Robertmurraya sp. FSL R5-0851: one gene and its partner. The protein of the gene in region 1 interacts with the protein of each later gene in a pairwise test. Links are inferred from orthologs where the notes say so. Each region holds a gene or a part of one and is shown in the gene's direction. Other genes may lie near its edges.

Evidence for each region.
Region 2: the proteins of MKX65_RS17445 (region 1) and tuf interact in binary tests that used the Bacillus subtilis proteins (3 or more experiments, as listed by UniProt). The link is inferred for Robertmurraya sp. FSL R5-0851 from one-to-one orthologs.

What each region holds. Positions count from the first base shown.
Region 1 is NZ_JBBOOE010000001.1:3,368,778-3,380,054, reverse strand. Bases 3,605-6,376 are described here. They hold MKX65_RS17445 (rod shape-determining protein), read left to right. Parts: upstream 3,605-4,365; coding sequence 4,366-5,388; downstream 5,389-6,376. Other genes in these bases: mreD (rod shape-determining protein MreD), read left to right, coding at 6,345-6,376; mreC (rod shape-determining protein MreC), read left to right, coding at 5,467-6,348; MKX65_RS17455 (hypothetical protein), read left to right, coding at 3,605-3,943. In the rest of the region: MKX65_RS17470 (hypothetical protein), read left to right, coding at 1-857; MKX65_RS17465 (Maf family protein), read left to right, coding at 1,051-1,608; more of MKX65_RS17455, read left to right, coding at 2,714-3,604; more of mreD, read left to right, coding at 6,377-6,863; septum site-determining protein MinC, read left to right, coding at 7,006-7,686; septum site-determining protein MinD, read left to right, coding at 7,688-8,491; MKX65_RS17420 (M23 family metallopeptidase), read left to right, coding at 8,616-9,392; MKX65_RS17415 (M50 family metallopeptidase), read left to right, coding at 9,385-10,251; MKX65_RS17410 (Rne/Rng family ribonuclease), read left to right, coding at 10,297-11,277.
Region 2 is NZ_JBBOOE010000001.1:129,918-136,795, forward strand. What follows is about bases 1,977-4,784. They hold tuf (elongation factor Tu), read left to right. Parts: upstream 1,977-2,690; coding sequence 2,691-3,878; downstream 3,879-4,784. Other genes in these bases: fusA (elongation factor G), read left to right, coding at 1,977-2,559; MKX65_RS00690 (phosphoadenylyl-sulfate reductase), read left to right, coding at 4,049-4,768; MKX65_RS00695 (inorganic phosphate transporter), read left to right, coding at 4,782-4,784. Also shown: rpsG (30S ribosomal protein S7), read left to right, coding at 1-417; more of fusA, read left to right, coding at 481-1,976; more of MKX65_RS00695, read left to right, coding at 4,785-5,861; sat (sulfate adenylyltransferase), read left to right, coding at 5,864-6,878. UniProt on the Bacillus subtilis protein: GTP hydrolase that promotes the GTP-dependent binding of aminoacyl-tRNA to the A-site of ribosomes during protein biosynthesis.

The sequences.
Region 1 (11,277 bases):
AAGACTTTGACTGGATCCTACCAGACACAAGTGAGGAACCAGAACTAGAGGAGTACAAGATTGCTAGCTATACAAGCAAACCAACTAAGGGAAAGAGCGTGATCAAATCCCTTAAGAAAAATAAAAATAATCTCTCTCCTTCTATTTTCTTTGCCCTCTTTTTTGCCGTTATCATAGGGATGAGCTTTGGATTTATCCTCTTGAGACTTGTCATTACTGACCAGACCCTTGGAGGACAAGAAGTAGTTACGACGGTTCCCCCTACTGAACAACAAAGCGAACAGGCGAATGTAGTCAGTTATACATTACCGGTTGTTTCTACTTTTGTTGTCCAAGAAAGTGCTTATTCTTCAGTTGAAGCAGCAAATGAAGGCAAGAAAGTTCTAGATCAAAAAGGAATTCCCACATCAGTCGTGACAACTGATAGAAGTTATCTTCTAGTTGGCATTAGTGTTACGAAGGAAAGTGGTAAAGCAATTGGTGAGCGTTTAACGGAAAAAGGCATTGATATTTATGCAAAAGAAATACAAGTCGGTGGCATTCAACTAAACGAGATCACCAGTATGGAGCAAAAGCTACTTGAGCAGGCATCACAATTATATGCACCACTAGTGACAATTAGTACAAGTCTTACGCTGGAACAAACCATTCCTGAAGAAGCTTCAACCAATGTCACACAAATGAAAGTCGAGTGGGATAAGATTAATAATAAGGATCTTAAAAGTGAAAGAATGATTCAGATCAAAGAAGAATTAGACAAAGCTATTACTATTGCTTTAAACCCATCAAAAGAAAAGAGCACGGAGCTTCAGGAGCATTTATTAAGCTTTTTGTCCTTATACCAATCAGAAAAATAAAAATATCGACATTTTCGGATATTTTCCGGGAAATGGCGAGAAAATAGCAGAGTCTTGTCAATCCATTGACAAGCTCTGTTTTTTTATATTTTTTTAGAAAAAATGTCCATTTAAAAAATGACTGACTTCCTATTTTTTGTTACGATATAAAGGTATCTCCCCAATGATCCAAATTAAAAGGTAAGGTGATCTTATGCAAAACCTCATTTTAGCCTCTTCCTCTCCTCGACGAAAGGAACTGTTATCCATTCTTCAAATCCCGTTTGAGGTAAAAGCAAGTGATGTGGATGAAACCTTTCATTCCGAACTTGCACCACATGAAGTAGTAATTAATTTAGCAGACCGTAAGGCAAAGCATGTGTCAAAAAATCATTCTTCATCAATTGTCATTGGTGCAGACACGATTGTTGTTGCAGATGGTGAAGTTTTAGGAAAGCCTAAAACTCCAACCGAAGCTTTTGAGATGTTAAGGAAATTATCTGGAACCACACATTCTGTTTATACAGGAGTAGCGATTGTATCAGCTGCTCGTACCACGACTTTTTATGAACAGACTGATGTAACATTCTGGGAGTTATCTGACGAAGAAATTCACTCCTATATAAGTACTGGAGAACCGTTCGATAAGGCAGGTAGCTACGGTATACAGGGATTCGGTAGCACATTAGTGAAACGAATTGCAGGTGATTATTTTACGGTCGTAGGATTACCGGTAGCACGCCTTGTCCGCGAATTAAAACCTTTTAGGTGATGAAGGTTCGACGTCGACCTCCCATAAAATATTAGGAGGTACGAAATGCGAACAGAAACACTAATGATTAAGGATTATCCCCATGAAGAACGTCCCCGGGAGCGCTTTGTTCAAAGTGGTCCTGAAAGCCTTTCAAACCATGAACTACTTGCTCTTCTTTTGAGAACGGGAACAAAAGAAGAGTCCGTTCTTCAATTGGCTAATCGATTATTAAATCATTTTGAAGGACTTAGGCTCCTAAAAGAAGCAACCTTAGATGAAATGACCCAGATAAAGGGGATAGGTATGGCAAAAGCTGTTCAAGTACTTGCTGCCGTAGAAATAGGGAGGCGAATAACAAACTTGAATTATGATGATCGGTATGTCATTCGTTCACCTGAGGATGGTGCTAAGTATGTGATGCAGGATATGAGATTCCTTAGTCAAGAACATTTTGTTTGTCTCTATCTTAATACCAAAAATCAAGTCCTCCACAAAAAAACTGTCTTTATTGGGAGCTTAAATGCTTCCATCGTTCATCCTCGCGAGGTGTACAAGGAAGCATTAAAACGTTCAGCGGCTTCTGTAATTTGTGCACATAATCACCCATCAGGAGTGCGCCTGTAAGGTGCCGCATAATAGCATTCTAAAAGAATTAGAACTCCTTACATGGTTCTATGGTCAGCATCTTACCTGAAAGGGAAACCTGTAAAGGGAAAAAAGCATGATGTGAAAAGGGAAAGAGACGATTAGCTATCATATCGAGTCAGTTTCTCAGACCAAGTGGTGTATGGTAAAGGCTAGACTGCTTGAATCCTAGACGGAGGAGCGAAGGGTACGCCGTTACTTATGATAGCTAAAAGGTAACGAGGACAATATCGGAGAAGTTCTCCTGACTTTTTATGATTGTAAGGATTGTCCTTCTATACTCAGGTAAAGAGTAAAACGTCAAAAGGGGTACCTAACCATCACGCTCTATTATGCTGCATAATTCAGGGATTGCCTAAGTGCAACTAAGGTTGTATAAGGTAACGGAGTCACCATATTACTCAACGTTTGCCTGTAATGGGCTTAGCAAGGGGAAGGGTGACAGGCTACTATTCGTCCATTGAAAGGTGTCATGAACATGGCAATTAATCCATTTCAACAATTAGACGTTTTGAAAAAGGCTTTACAAAAAGGGAAACAAATTACTGATTGCTATCGTCTTATGTATAAGAGTGATTTATGGATAAAGGCTCATAAACAATTATATGATTTGAAAACTTTAAATGAAGTTCATATACAAGAAGTGGATGAAATCATTTTAAAACTTAAAAAGGGAACGTTTCGATTCGAAAATCATAGGGATAGGTTGCAGCCTCCCTCTTATAGAGAGTTAATGGTCCTCGAGGTGATTAAGGTCATTCTTACAACCATATTTAAAGAAACTCACCTTAATAAGGATGTTCTGAATCAATCTCTCAAAGAGGTAAAAAGAAATTGGAATGACCAAACCTGGTTGATTTATGGGGGTATAAATCAAAAGAAGACTTCTGTTTGGTACCATCTACTCCTGAAAAATATTGAAAATAAGGTGAGTGACCGACGTTTCTTACTCCTCCTTCATCATGCAATATTCTCCGGGATAATCGATAAAACTACTTCAAATAAAGGTGCAACTCTCATATCAATTCTTTACTCTATTTATTTTCAAGAAGTGGATTTATTTTTGAGGTTGAAGTTGAATAAAGGAAAAAAGGCAAATACTAGCATAGGAACGTTCAAGTATATACAAGAGGTTGACCATTTCTTGATGACATTTAAGGGATCTAAAGACGAAGCAGTTCATGCTTTTAATGAGATTCAACTATTTTTCAGCTCAAAACTTTTATACGCAAACAAAGAATATTCCCTTTACCTTTCCAATCTTGAGAAACCGGTTTTAGTATGTGGTTATGAGATGAAAAGGTGTAAACAGACTAACACTCTTCTTTTCAAAATACCTGACGTTACACTAAAGAGACTGTCCAAAAAATATGGAGAGATTGAAGCCTTTCTTCCTATGCCTCGCCCAGGATTGATCAACCTCTCTGAACGAAAAATCATGCGGGTCTACCATGCCGAATTAAGCAAGTTCGTTTTGGATTATCGAGGAGCAAATAATTGGCATGACTTTTCGAAACTATTCTCATTAGCTAGAGGCAGTTATATTAGGACAATAGCAATGAAAAGAAAGTGCTCCATTAACAAAGTTAGTCTTGAAATGAAATCATATAAACAAGGAGATCTTTGTATAAAAGTGAAAGCAGAAGGAGAAGTAGAAAGTTTATATCCATTTATTAAATTATCTGAGTTTTCCTTTTTGAGATATTAAGCCTTGTAGCTGGCGAGCCGTATACGCTAAAAGGTGTACGTACGGTTCTGCGGGAGGAGAGAAGAAACCGTAGCTACTTGGATGGCGCTTTTCTCCTACCCTACGATCCTACTCCTAGCAAGGAGGATATTGAGGTTACGAAAAGACTAGCGGAATGTGGAAAAATATTAGGTATTGAGATTCTTGATCATTTAATTATTGGGGAAAATAAATTTGTTAGTTTAAAGGAAAAAGGCTATTTATGACACTATGAATTTATTTGACGATGCGATATAATAAGCTTTATGATTTTTTTGCAATGAAATTACTAAGATGAATTCATAATAAATAGTTTTGACTAGAAAAAGTGAAATTCCATATTGGACAAACCATTAGACGGATGACTTTATTCGTACGATTTGGATGAGAAAGGGAGATACTTCATGTTTGGAATAGGAACAAGAGATCTTGGAATTGATTTAGGAACAGCAAATACGCTTGTGTATGTAAAGGGAAAAGGGATTGTTGTAAGAGAACCTTCTGTTGTTGCACTACAAACAGATACAAAACATATTGTAGCTGTAGGGAACGATGCGAAAAATATGATTGGTCGAACACCTGGTAATGTGGTAGCTCTTAGACCAATGAAAGACGGAGTTATTGCTGATTATGAAACAACTGCAACGATGATGAAATATTACATAAATTCGGCAAACAAAAGCAAGGGCTTCTTTTCAGGCAAACCTTATGTAATGGTATGTGTACCATCAGGGATAACGGCTGTTGAACAAAGAGCAGTAATAGATGCAACTCGTCAAGCGGGTGCTAGGGATGCATACCCAATAGAAGAACCATTTGCTGCTGCAATCGGAGCGAATCTTCCTGTATGGGAGCCTACTGGCAGCATGGTTGTCGATATCGGCGGAGGGACAACTGAAGTGGCCATTATCTCATTAGGGGGCATCGTGACAAGTCAGTCCATTCGCATTGCTGGGGATGAGATGGATGATGCCATTATTAATTATATTCGAAAAACGTACAATCTTTTGATCGGTGATCGTACAGCAGAAACGATTAAAGTGGAAATTGGAAGTGCGGGTGACCCAGAAGGAATTGAAAATATGGAAATACGCGGTCGTGATTTGTTAACGGGACTACCGAAAACGATTGAAATTAGAGCAGAGGAAATCTCGAAGGCGCTTCATGATACAGTATATGCAATCGTCGATGCAGTTAAGCTGACATTGGAAAAAACTCCACCAGAGCTTGCTGCAGATATTATGGATCGTGGGATTGTCCTTACAGGTGGAGGTGCGCTCCTTCGCAATTTAGACCGAGTAATTAGTGAAGAAACAAATATGCCAGTCCTCATTGCTGAAAACCCACTAGATTGTGTGGCAATAGGTACAGGAAAAGCTCTAGATCATATTCATCTTTTTAAAAATAAAGCTTCAGAAACACGATAAGCAATCTAACCTTCCCTCACTCCTTAAGGAGTGAGGGAATACCCCTGTGTGGGAATATTTTCACTTGAGGTGTAAGAAATGCCACAATTTTTATCAAATAAACGCCTTATCATTTTATTAGTTAGCATCATCATTCTCGTGGCATTAATCGGTTTTTCTATAAGAGAGCGAGAGAAGTTAACATGGCCTGAACAATTTATTAAAGATACGACAGGATGGGTACAATCAGCCTTTTCGCGTCCTACCAATTATGTAGCAGGTTTCTTTGAGAATGTAAGAGATTTGCAAAATACATATGAAGAGAACAAGGAATTAAAAGCTCGATTAGACGAGTTAGTGCAACTTGAGGTAGATGTTCAAACGCTAGCAAAAGAGAATAAAGAACTACGCGAGATTCTTGATAATAAGGAAGATTTAAGTGCGTTTGATCCTGTCCAAGCAATCGTTGTTGGTAGAAACCCTGAAAGATGGCATGAACTACTTGTTATTAATAAGGGGAAACAAGACGGTATCCAACAAAATATGGCGGTTATTACTGCAAATGGGCTAATTGGAAAAGTAAAAAGCACGAGTCAGTTCACTTCGACCATTCAGCTATTAAGTGCAAATGATCCAACCAATCGAATTTCTGCAAAAATTATAGGTGAAACAGAAACATACGGGACTATTGAAGGTTATGATGAGGAAAGGAAGCTCCTAAAACTAAAGAGACTACCGTATGATGCAAAAATAGAGAAAGACCAAATTGTTACTACTTCAGGACTAGGAGGAGTATTTCCACAAAACTTGCCAGTTGGAAAAGTAGTTGAAGTCGTTCCAGATGAATTTGGTTTAAATCAAACTGCTTACGTGGAGCCAGGTGCTGACTTTTATGATATCCGTCATGTTATGGTTGTCACTGTGAAAACACAAGCACCTGACTTAAGTGATATTACTAGCGAAGAGGAGGAGGAATTGTGAAAAAACTCCTTCTTCCTATTTTTGTGTTATTTTTTTTCATACTAGAGAGTCTGTTTGTTGAACTTTTTTCTCCGCAGCTTTTTAATAGTGATCGCATCATCGTCCCTCATTTTCTTTTAGTAGTTCTTTTGTTTTTAACCGTTTACGGTGGAAAGAAACAAGGGATTCTGTATGCGGCTATTTTTGGGCTGCTCTTTGATATTGTTTATACAGAAGTAATTGGGATTTATTTCTTTTTGTACCCACTTATTGCTTATTTTGTTTCAAAGACGATGCAGCTTATACATAATCATCTCGTTGTAGTTTCATTAACATCTATGGTGGGAATTATCCTACTAGAGCTTGGTGTGTATGAGTTAAACTATTTATTAAAAGTAACCGAAATGGCATTTCAAACTTTCTTACAGGAGAGGCTTTATCCGACCTTAATACTAAATTTAGTGTTTACGATTTTGGTTTCCTTTCCTCTTAAACGACAGTTTGATAAGTATGCAGAGGAACTTAGAAATGAATAAAAAATCAGTTCTATTTAAAAAGGATTTCTGGGGCTTAAGGTCGAAATAATATAAAGATATATGTCAGTTTATTTCGTTGAGCTTTTATACTTAGGTTTTTTTACATCGAGGGATGCTTTTCTATTGAGGTGACCAACTTATCATGAAGAAGACACAAAATGTGCTAATTAAAGGAACAAAGGATGGATTAACGTTACACTTAGATGATCTTTGCTCCTATGAAGAATTAAAAAAGGAATTAGATTCCAAATTAACCGAAAATTCTTTAGCTAACAAGGATCGACCTTTAATATCCGTACGAGTTCAAGTAGGTAACCGATACTTGACAGAAGAACAGCAAGAAGAAATTAAAAATTTAATACGCCAAAAAAAGAATTTAGTTGTTGAATTAATTCAATCAAATGTAATGACAAGGGAAGAGGCTGATCTAGCAATAGCGGCAAATGAGATCATCCCAGTAGCGAGAGTTATTCGGTCAGGTCAAGTACTAGAAACACCAGGTGATTTGCTTTTGGTGGGAGATGTAAATCCTGGTGGAACGGTTCGAGCCGGTGGGAATATCTTTATTATAGGAGCATTAAAGGGAATTGCTCACGCAGGATGCTTTGGAAATTCAAAGGCAGTCGTTGTTGCCTCAGTAATGAATCCTTCACAAATTAGAATAAGTCATTGCATTAACCGTGCTCCTGATTATGGAACAGACAAGGAGAGACGGGAGATGGAATGTGCCTATATTGATGAAAATGATCAAATTGTTATTGATAGATTGCAAGTATTATCTCAGCTAAGACCAAACTTAACGAAGCTGAAAGGGGGACGCTAAAATGGGACAAGCCATTGTTGTAACTTCAGGAAAAGGTGGAGTAGGGAAAACGACTACTTCTGCAAATATTGGTACTGCACTAGCCTTACAAGGGAAGCGTGTCTGCCTTGTTGATACAGATATTGGATTGAGAAACTTAGACGTTGTGATGGGACTTGAAAACCGAATTATTTACGATTTAGTTGACGTCGTGGAAGGTCGCTGTAAGATTCATCAAGCGTTAGTTAAAGATAAGAGATTTGATGATCTACTTTACCTGCTTCCAGCAGCACAAACTAGTGATAAAACGGCAGTTCAGCCTGAACAAATGAAAACATTGATTAACAATTTGAAGCAGGACTATGATTATATTATTATTGACTGTCCGGCGGGAATTGAGCAAGGTTACAAAAATGCAGTTGCAGGTGCGGATAAAGCTATTGTTGTAACTACACCTGAGGTTTCAGCTGTTCGGGATGCGGACAGAATCATCGGACTACTGGAAAAGGAAGAAAATGTGGAGGCGCCAAAGCTCGTGATTAATCGTATACGCAGCCATATGATGAAAAATGGAGATATGCTTGATGTAGACGAAATCACCGCACACCTATCTATTGATTTAATTGGAATAGTGGCAGATGATGACGAAGTGATTAAAGCGTCTAATCATGGTGAACCAATCGCACTTAATCCTAATTCAAAAGCATCAATTGCTTATCGAAATATTGCACGCCGAATACTAGGCGAATCCATACCTCTCCAACAGCTTGATGATAGTGATAAGGGTGTATTTACTAAAATTAAAAAGTTTTTTGGTGTTAAGTAAAACCGAGATTTTTCTCGGTTTTTATTTTTGGTTTCTTTGTCCTTGTAATTGAATTGTCTTGTCATAGGTTTGTCCTTTTGCACATAAACTTGTACAAAACGTAAAAAGGATTGGTGGGGAAACCATGAGGGCTAGACCGGATGAGATTCGTAAACGTATTGCAAAGCGAAAAAGGGAAAGGGACAGGCTTACACAGACCGTGGCTCATTCAAGACTGTTGCTGCCAGAAACGGAAGAAACACACGGATATGATCGGATTCCCACATATGAAAGTGGGAAAGAAGAAGAGCTTCATCCACTTTTTAAAAAGGAAGTATTTATCTTTAAAATATTAGCGTCAACTATTTTGGTGTTCTTAATCGCGATTATTTTTAGAAACAATGACGCTAGATTTGAGAGTGTTAGAGAATTTGTATCGATAAACATGGAGAAGGATTTTCAATTTACGACAGTAGCAAACTGGTACGAAGAGCAGTTTGGAAAGCCTCTTGCACTCTTACCGTTTACAAATAAAGAATCGGAAGAAGTGCAAGAGGAATCACAGCCATATGCCCTACCGGCATCAGGGAAGATTCTAGAGGAATTTGGCGAAGACGGACAAAAGGTAACCATTGAAACACCTAAAGGTGCAGCCGTTTCCGCGATGAGTGGTGGAATGGTTGAATTTGCCGGTGTAAAAGAGGGATTCGGTAAGACGGTTATTGTTCAGCACGGTGATAAGAGTGAGACTTGGTATGGGAATCTTGATGACATTTCGGTTAATCTTTATGAATATATCGAGAAAGGGAAAGAAATTGGAACAGCCAGGGATAGTGGGGATGGAGAAAAAGGTTCCTTTTACTTTGCCTTAAAAGAAGGTAATGAATTTATAGACCCTTTCCAGGTGATTCAGGTTGAATAAAATAATGGAGCTTTTTTCAAAAATTTATATTCATCCACTTTTGTGGGTAGTTGTGGCTTTGTCTGTAGTGACAGGTCATTTTTATGAACTTCTTCTCCTCTTAATCATTATCTTTACACATGAGTTAGGCCATGGGGTAGCTGCTTCCTATTTTTCATGGAGAATTAAAAAAATCACGTTGCTTCCATTCGGTGGGGTTGCAGAGATGGATGAACACGGAAACAGACCGCTTAGAGAAGAAGCGATCGTTGTATTGTCTGGACCTGTACAACATATATGGCTTGTTGCTGTTGCTTATTTACTTCATCAAGTGGGATTTGTAAATGACCATTTGTTCTCCATGTTTCTACAGTATAATCTGATGATATTTTTATTTAATTTACTACCTATATGGCCATTAGACGGTGGGAAGTTCGTTTTTTTATGGCTTTCTATCAAGAAGCCATTTCCAAAGGCATTTAAACAAACACTTCTTCTTTCTTTCATTGCTTTAGGATTATTTAGTGCGGTCATTTTAGTGACAGAGCCTTTAAATCTTAATGTTTGGATTATCATCTCGTTTCTTTTGTTTTCATTGTATTATGAATGGAAGCAAAGAAGGTATGTGTTTGTTCGATTTCTACTGGAACGCTATTACGGGAAAAAGGACACGTTTGGAACACTCATTCCATTAAACGTGGAAGAGGACGAGTTGGTTATTCATGTACTTGAAAGATTTCAAAGAGGCTGTAAGCATCCGATTATCATTGAGAATGATGCACAGGAGAAAAGATTGTTAGATGAAAACGAAGTGTTACATGCTTACTTTGCTGATAAACTTTTGATGGCAAGAATGAAGGATTTGCTTTATCAATATTGAACTATGATAATAAAGGTGATGTTTTGATAAAGTGAGGAATAGATGTTGGATAAGATCATTGTGAATTATTTAGGTAGAGAAAAACGCTATGCGATACTCAAGGATCAAAAAGTTGAGAAGCTGTATATTGAACAACCAAAGCAGCAGTCGCTCGTTGGGAATATATATGTTGGTACAGTAACTAAAGTCATGCCAGGGTTACATGCTGCTTTTGTTGATATTGGAGAAGAAAAACAAGGGTTCTTACATAGAGACAAGCTCGTTTCATTTTTATCATCAAAAGAGGATAAGACGATAAAAGAGAGCAAAGGGATTAGCTCATTTGTCCACCAAGGGGAGAGACTCCTTGTTCAGGTGGAAAAAGATGCAAGCGGCGATAAAGGACCACGTTTAACAGGTATTGTCGAGCTTAACGGAAAGAACATTGTGTATTTGCCGAATGGCTATTACGTCGCTGTATCAAGAAAAATAGAAGATCCACAGCAAAGAGAAAGCTGGCGTCAAATAGGGCATGAGCTGAAAGAAGAGCAAGAAGGGCTCATTTTTCGTACATCATGTACGGAGGCAAATAGGGAGGAAATTGAAACAGAGCTTCACCAGTTGCGAATTCAATATGATGAACTCACAAAATCTATAAAAATGGTAAAGAAACCTTTGATTGTTCACGAAAGTGAGCATTTTATTAAGGAGCTAAGAGAAGAACTAAAAAAGTTGGAGTCTGCAGCTATTGTAATTGATGATGCCAGCCTAAAGGAAAAATTATTAGCAGATTTAAATAATCAAGTATATGATATTATTTATCATCATGACAAACAAAATATATTCTCCGCTTATGGGATTGAAGAATCCGTTGAAAAAGCATTAAGACGAGTCGTCTGGCTGTCAAATGGTGCGTATATAGTCATTGATGAAACGGAAGCTCTTACCATTGTTGATGTGAATACGGGAAAGTATTCAGGGAAAAATCATCTTCAAGATACGGTTGTTAAGACGAATGAGCTAGCTGCTGAAGAGATTGCACGTCAA
Region 2 (6,878 bases), 3.2 Mb from region 1 along the record:
AACTCAAAGCTAATCACTCGTTTGATCAACAAAATGATGATCGACGGTAAAAGAGGAAAGTCACAAGCAATCCTTTACTCTGCATTCGAACTTATTCGTGAGCGCAGTGGTAAAGAACCAATCGAAGTATTCGATGCAGCACTTAAAAATATCATGCCAGTTCTTGAAGTTAAAGCACGCCGTGTAGGTGGTTCTAACTATCAAGTACCAGTAGAGGTGCGTCCAGATCGTCGTACAACTCTAGGTCTTCGTTGGTTAGTAAACTACTCTCGCCTTCGTGGAGAAAAGACGATGGAAGAGCGTTTAGCTAACGAAATCTTAGATGCAGCTAATAACACTGGTGCATCAGTTAAGAAGCGTGAAGACACTCACAAAATGGCTGAAGCAAACAAAGCATTTGCTCACTATCGTTGGTAGAATTTACTTTTACCCTAATATAAAAATAAACTAAAACACTCATACGAGAAAGGAGAAATACCAATGGCAAGAGAGTTCTCCTTAGCAAATACAAGAAATATCGGTATCATGGCACACATCGATGCTGGTAAAACAACAACAACTGAGCGTGTACTTTATTACACTGGTCGTATTCATAAGATTGGTGAAACACATGAAGGTGCATCTCAAATGGACTGGATGGAGCAGGAACAGGAGCGCGGAATTACAATCACTTCCGCTGCTACAACTGCTCAATGGAAAGGCCACCGAGTTAACATCATCGATACACCAGGACACGTAGACTTCACAGTTGAAGTTGAACGTTCTCTTCGTGTACTTGATGGCGCAGTTGCTGTACTTGATGCACAGTCTGGTGTTGAGCCTCAAACTGAAACAGTTTGGCGCCAAGCAACAACTTACGGTGTACCACGTGTTGTATTTGTAAACAAGATGGACAAAATTGGTGCTGATTTCAAGTATTCAATCAAAACACTTCATGATCGCTTACAAGCGAATGCTGCTGCAATTCAACTTCCAATCGGAGCTGAAGATCAATTCTCAGCAATAATTGACCTTGTTGAAATGAATGCAACATTCTATGGTAACGACCTTGGAACAGATATTGAAGTTCGTGAAATCCCTGAAGAGTACCGTGCTGAAGCAGAAGAATACCGTGAAAAATTAATTGAAGCGGTATCTGAGTTTGACGAAGTATTAATGGAAAAATACCTTGGTGGCGAAGAAATCACTAACGATGAGCTGAAATCAGCGATTCGTAAAGGTACTGTTAACGTTGAGTTCTACCCAGTTATCTGTGGTTCAGCATTCAAAAACAAAGGTGTTCAATTGATGCTTGACGCTGTAATTGACTACCTGCCATCACCATTAGATGTACCTGCAATCAAAGGTACTTTACCTGATAGCGATGAAGTAGTTGAGCGTCACTCAAGCGATGAAGAGCCTTTCTCAGCTCTAGCGTTCAAAGTTATGACTGACCCTTATGTTGGAAAACTAACTTTCTTCCGTGTGTACTCTGGTACATTAAGCTCAGGTTCTTACGTTCAAAACTCTACTAAAGGTAAGCGTGAGCGTGTAGGTCGTATTCTACAAATGCATGCTAACAGCCGTGAAGAGATTTCAATGGTATACGCTGGTGACATCGCTGCTGCTGTAGGTCTAAAAGATACTACAACTGGAGATACACTATGTGATGAAAAGAACCTAGTTATCCTAGAGTCTATGGAATTCCCAGAGCCAGTTATTCAATTATCTATCGAGCCTAAGTCTAAAGCTGACCAAGATAAAATGACTACTGCTCTACAAAAGCTTCAAGAAGAGGATCCTACATTCCGTGCGCATACTGACCAGGAAACTGGACAAGTTATCATTGCAGGTATGGGTGAGCTTCACTTAGATATTCTAGTAGACCGTATGCGTCGTGAATTCAAAGTTGAAGCAAACGTTGGTGCTCCTCAGGTTGCTTACCGCGAAACAATCCGTTCTTCTGCTAGTGTAGAAGGAAAGTTCGCTCGCCAATCTGGTGGTCGTGGACAATTCGGACACGTTTGGATTGAATTCTCTCCAAACGAAGAAGGAAAAGGATTTGAATTCGTAAACGGAATCGTTGGTGGTGTTGTTCCTCGTGAATACATCCCAGCTGTACAAGCAGGTCTTGAAGACTCACTTGACAGAGGTATGATTGCTGGATTCCCTGTTGTTGATATCAAAGCTAGATTATTTGATGGATCTTACCATGATGTTGACTCATCTGAAATGGCGTTTAAGATCGCTGCGTCTATGGCACTTAAAGCAGCAGCTTCTAAGTGTAACCCAGTTATTCTTGAGCCTATCATGAGAGTCGAAGTTATTATTCCTGAAGAGTATCTTGGTGATATTATGGGTAACGTAACTTCACGTCGTGGTCGTGTAGAAGGTATGGAAGCACGCGGAAACGCTCAAGTTGTTCGTGCAATGGTTCCACTTTCTGAAATGTTTGGATATGCAACTAGCCTTCGTTCTAGTACGCAAGGTCGTGGAGTATTCTCTATGCACTTCGATCACTATGAAGAGGTTCCAAAATCAATCTCTGAAGAAATCATCAAAAAAAATAAAGGCGAATAATTGATTTTCGCCCTTTTTTAAAGTATAACTACTTATGTAAGTGTGGACATTGGTAGGTGCTGGTAACAGCTGCCTCTCTGTCCATAAATATACTTAGACTATTTTTTATATATTAAAGGAGGATTTTTCTAATGGGAAAAGCTAAATTTGACCGTTCAAAGCCACACGTTAACATCGGTACAATTGGTCACGTTGACCATGGTAAAACAACTTTAACAGCTGCAATCACTTCTGTACTTGCTAAAGTAGGTGGAGCAGAAGCTCGTGCATATGATCAAATCGACGGTGCTCCAGAAGAAAGAGAGCGTGGAATCACAATCTCTACTGCGCACGTTGAGTACGAAACTGCTAACCGTCACTACGCACATGTTGACTGCCCAGGTCACGCTGACTACGTTAAGAACATGATCACTGGTGCTGCACAAATGGATGGCGGAATCCTAGTTGTATCTGCAACTGATGGCCCAATGCCACAAACTCGTGAGCACATCCTACTTTCTCGTCAGGTTGGTGTACCTCACCTTGTAGTATTCATGAACAAGTGTGATATGGTAGACGACGAAGAGCTTCTTGAATTAGTAGAAATGGAAATCCGCGACCTACTTTCTGAGTATGACTTCCCTGGAGATGACATTCCTGTAATCAAAGGTTCTGCTCTTAAAGCATTAGAAGGTGAAGCTGAATGGGAAGAGAAAATCAACGAGCTTATGGCTGCGGTTGATGAGTATGTTCCAACACCAGCACGTGACACTGAAAAGCCATTCATGATGCCAGTTGAGGATGTATTCTCAATCACTGGTCGTGGAACTGTTGCTACTGGACGTGTTGAGCGTGGAGTAGTTAAAGTTGGGGACGTTATTGAAATCGTTGGTTTCACTGAAGAGCCTAAGTCTACTACTGTAACAGGTGTAGAAATGTTCCGTAAGCTTCTTGACTATGCAGAAGCTGGAGACAACATTGGAGCACTTCTTCGTGGGGTTTCTCGTGAAGAAATCGAGCGTGGACAAGTTTTGGCTAAGCCAAAATCAATCACTCCACACACAAAGTTCAAAGCGGAAGTTTATGTTCTTTCTAAAGAAGAAGGTGGACGTCATACTCCATTCTTCACTAACTACCGCCCACAATTCTATTTCCGTACTTCTGATATTACAGGTATCTGTAACCTTCCAGAAGGTGTTGAAATGGTTATGCCTGGCGACAACATCGAAATGACTGTTGAACTAATCGCTCCAGTTGCGATCGAAGAAGGTACTAAGTTCTCTATCCGTGAGGGTGGACGTACTGTAGGCGCTGGCGTAGTTGCTACAATCATTGAATAATTAATGAATCAAAAAAGCAGATGGATGATCCATCTGCTTTTTTTATATGCTAATTTTTATCTAAAGTCATTGACAATTTTGCTCTTAGTTGATAAATTTAATTAAACCTATCTGTTAAGTTGGAATTAAAAACTAAATTAGAGATACAATAATGTTAGGAGTGGTATTGCATGGTCGAGTCAAAATTGACCTTTTCATCATATGATCATTATTCATTCCCTAGCTTCGACGAGGAGAATGAAACAAAAGGTGCACTGGATGCGTTGCGTTGGAGTTATGAGCAATACGATGAAAATGAAATTGTGTACGCATGTAGTTTTGGAATAGAAGGCATGGTCATGATTGATCTAATTTCGAAAGTTAAGCCAGATGCAAAAGTAGTATTCTTAGACACAGGTCTTCATTTTAAAGAGACGTACGAGTTAATAGATAAAGTAAAAGAACGTTATCCGCAACTACAAATTGAACTTAAAAAACCTTCTTTAACATTAGAAGAGCAGGCAGAACAACATGGTGATGAGCTCTGGAAGACAGCTCCAAACAAGTGCTGTGAAATAAGAAAAATCATTCCGTTAAGAGAAGCCTTATCGGGTGCCACTGCATGGATAAGTGGATTAAGAAGAGAGCAGTCAGAAACGAGAAAGAACACGCAGTATTTCAATAAAGATAACAAATTTGAATCGATAAAAGTATGTCCTCTCATTCATTGGACATGGAAGGATGTTTGGAGATACACACACAAAAATGATCTTCCTTACAATGTTCTTCATGACAATGGGTACCCTAGTATTGGATGTGCACCATGTACCTCCCCTGCATTTAACGCAGAGGATATGAGATCAGGTCGATGGACAGGAACAGGTAAGACAGAATGCGGATTACACCAATAGGAGGGCTTTGCCCATGATTATCACTTATACGGCTATTATTGTTGCTCTCTTTTTGGCAATGAATATTGGTGCAAGTGGGGCTGCCGCCTCCATTTCTATCGCATACGGCTCTGGGGCGCTTCCGAAAAAGAAAGTCGCTCTGCTTGTCTGTGGAGTAGCGATATTTTTAGGTGCTGTACTCGGTGGAAGTGAAGTTGTCAAAACTATCGGTTCAAATATTGTGCCATCATCAATACTTGATGAAAAAGTAGTTCTCATTATTCTATCCTCCGCTGCACTTTCATTATTTATTGCTAACTTAATGGGCATACCGTTGTCCACTAGCGAGATAACAGTTGGATCTGTTGTAGGTGTGGGTGTTGCATTTAAGGCACTATTTGTTAAGAACATTTTAGTTATTGTTGCTTTCTGGTTTATCGTTCCAATAGCAGCGTTTTCTATGGCGCTCTTGTGGGGTAGAGGAATAAAGTTGCTTGAAAAGAAGTTTCCTGCAGTTAAGAATGGAAAGTATAATAAGCCAATTACCATCTTTGTTATTGTGGTTGGGTTTCTTGAAGCTTTTTCAGCAGGAATGAACAATGTTGCGAATGCTGCTGGTCCTCTAGTAGGAGCTGGAGTAGTTTCTATTACAACCGGAGTTTGGGTTGGTGGATTATTCATTGCTCTAGGAGCTATATTCCTTGGAGGAAGAGTACTTCAAACAAACGGCAAAAAAATCACAAGCTTTTCCTTGCTTGAAGGTGGGGCTATTTCAAGTACAGGTGCGATCTTGGTAATATTAGCTTCTGTATTTGGATTACCAGTACCGTTAACTCAAGTTACTAGTACTGCAATTATTGGAATAGGTTTTGCTCAAAGAGGAAAGGTAATTTTTCAACAAAGTATTATAAATAAGATACTCAAGGTATGGGTTGTATCTCCTATTCTTTCACTTGTCCTATCTTATGGACTTGTGAAAATCTTTGTTGATACTGATATATATACAGTTGTTGTGTTGTTTAGTGTAAGTATTGCCACTCTAGGGACACTGTCCTTGGCAAATACGATAAAGAAAGAGAACCGAACATACTTTGAAAATAGCGGAGGTATTTAATTATGACACTTAGTACACCACACGGAGGAAAACTTATTAATCTTTGGGAGCCGGAATACAAAGTTGAACATATCGAACTTTCCATTGATTTAGATAAGACAGCTTTAAGCGATCTAGAACTAATTGGAAATGGTGCATATAGCCCGATTACTGGTTTTTTCAATAAAAAGGATTATGAATCAGTAGTGAATAACTTACGCTTAGCTGATGGTCATGTATGGAGTATACCGATTACTCTTCCGGTAGATGAAGACAAAGCGAGCACTTTGTCCATTGGTGCAGAAGCGAAACTTGTTTTTGAAGGGGAAGTATACGGAGTCATCACGATTAATGACATCTATACTCCGGATAAGGAAGTTGAGGCGAAAGCGGTATACCAAACAGATGAATTAGCTCATCCAGGTGTACGTAAATTATTTGAAAGAAAGAATGTTTACGTTGGTGGACCAATTAAGGTCGTAAAGCGATTGGAAAGAGAAAGATTTAACGAGTACTATCTAGATCCAACAGAAACAAGAAGTATCTTTGCTGAAAACGGGTGGAAGACTGTGGTAGGTTTCCAAACGAGAAATCCTGTCCATCGTGCACATGAATACATTCAAAAGTCAGCCCTAGAAATTGTTGATGGCCTATTCTTAAATCCGTTGGTGGGAGAAACAAAATCTGATGATATTCCAGCGGACGTAAGAATGAAGAGTTATCAAGTGTTATTAAAGAACTACTATCCGGAAGATCGAGTGTACCTTGCTGTATTCCCAGCAGCGATGCGTTATGCAGGCCCAAGAGAAGCTATCTTCCATGCGATGGTTCGTAAAAATTATGGTTGTACGCATTTTATTGTAGGAAGAGATCATGCGGGTGTGGGCAATTACTACGGAACATATGATGCACAAAAGATTTTTGATCAATTTACACAAGAAGAATTAGGTTTAACACTTCTATTCTTTGAACATAGCTTCTACTGCAAAAAGTGTGGAAACATGGCTTCAACAAAAACTTGTCCACATTCAAAAGAAG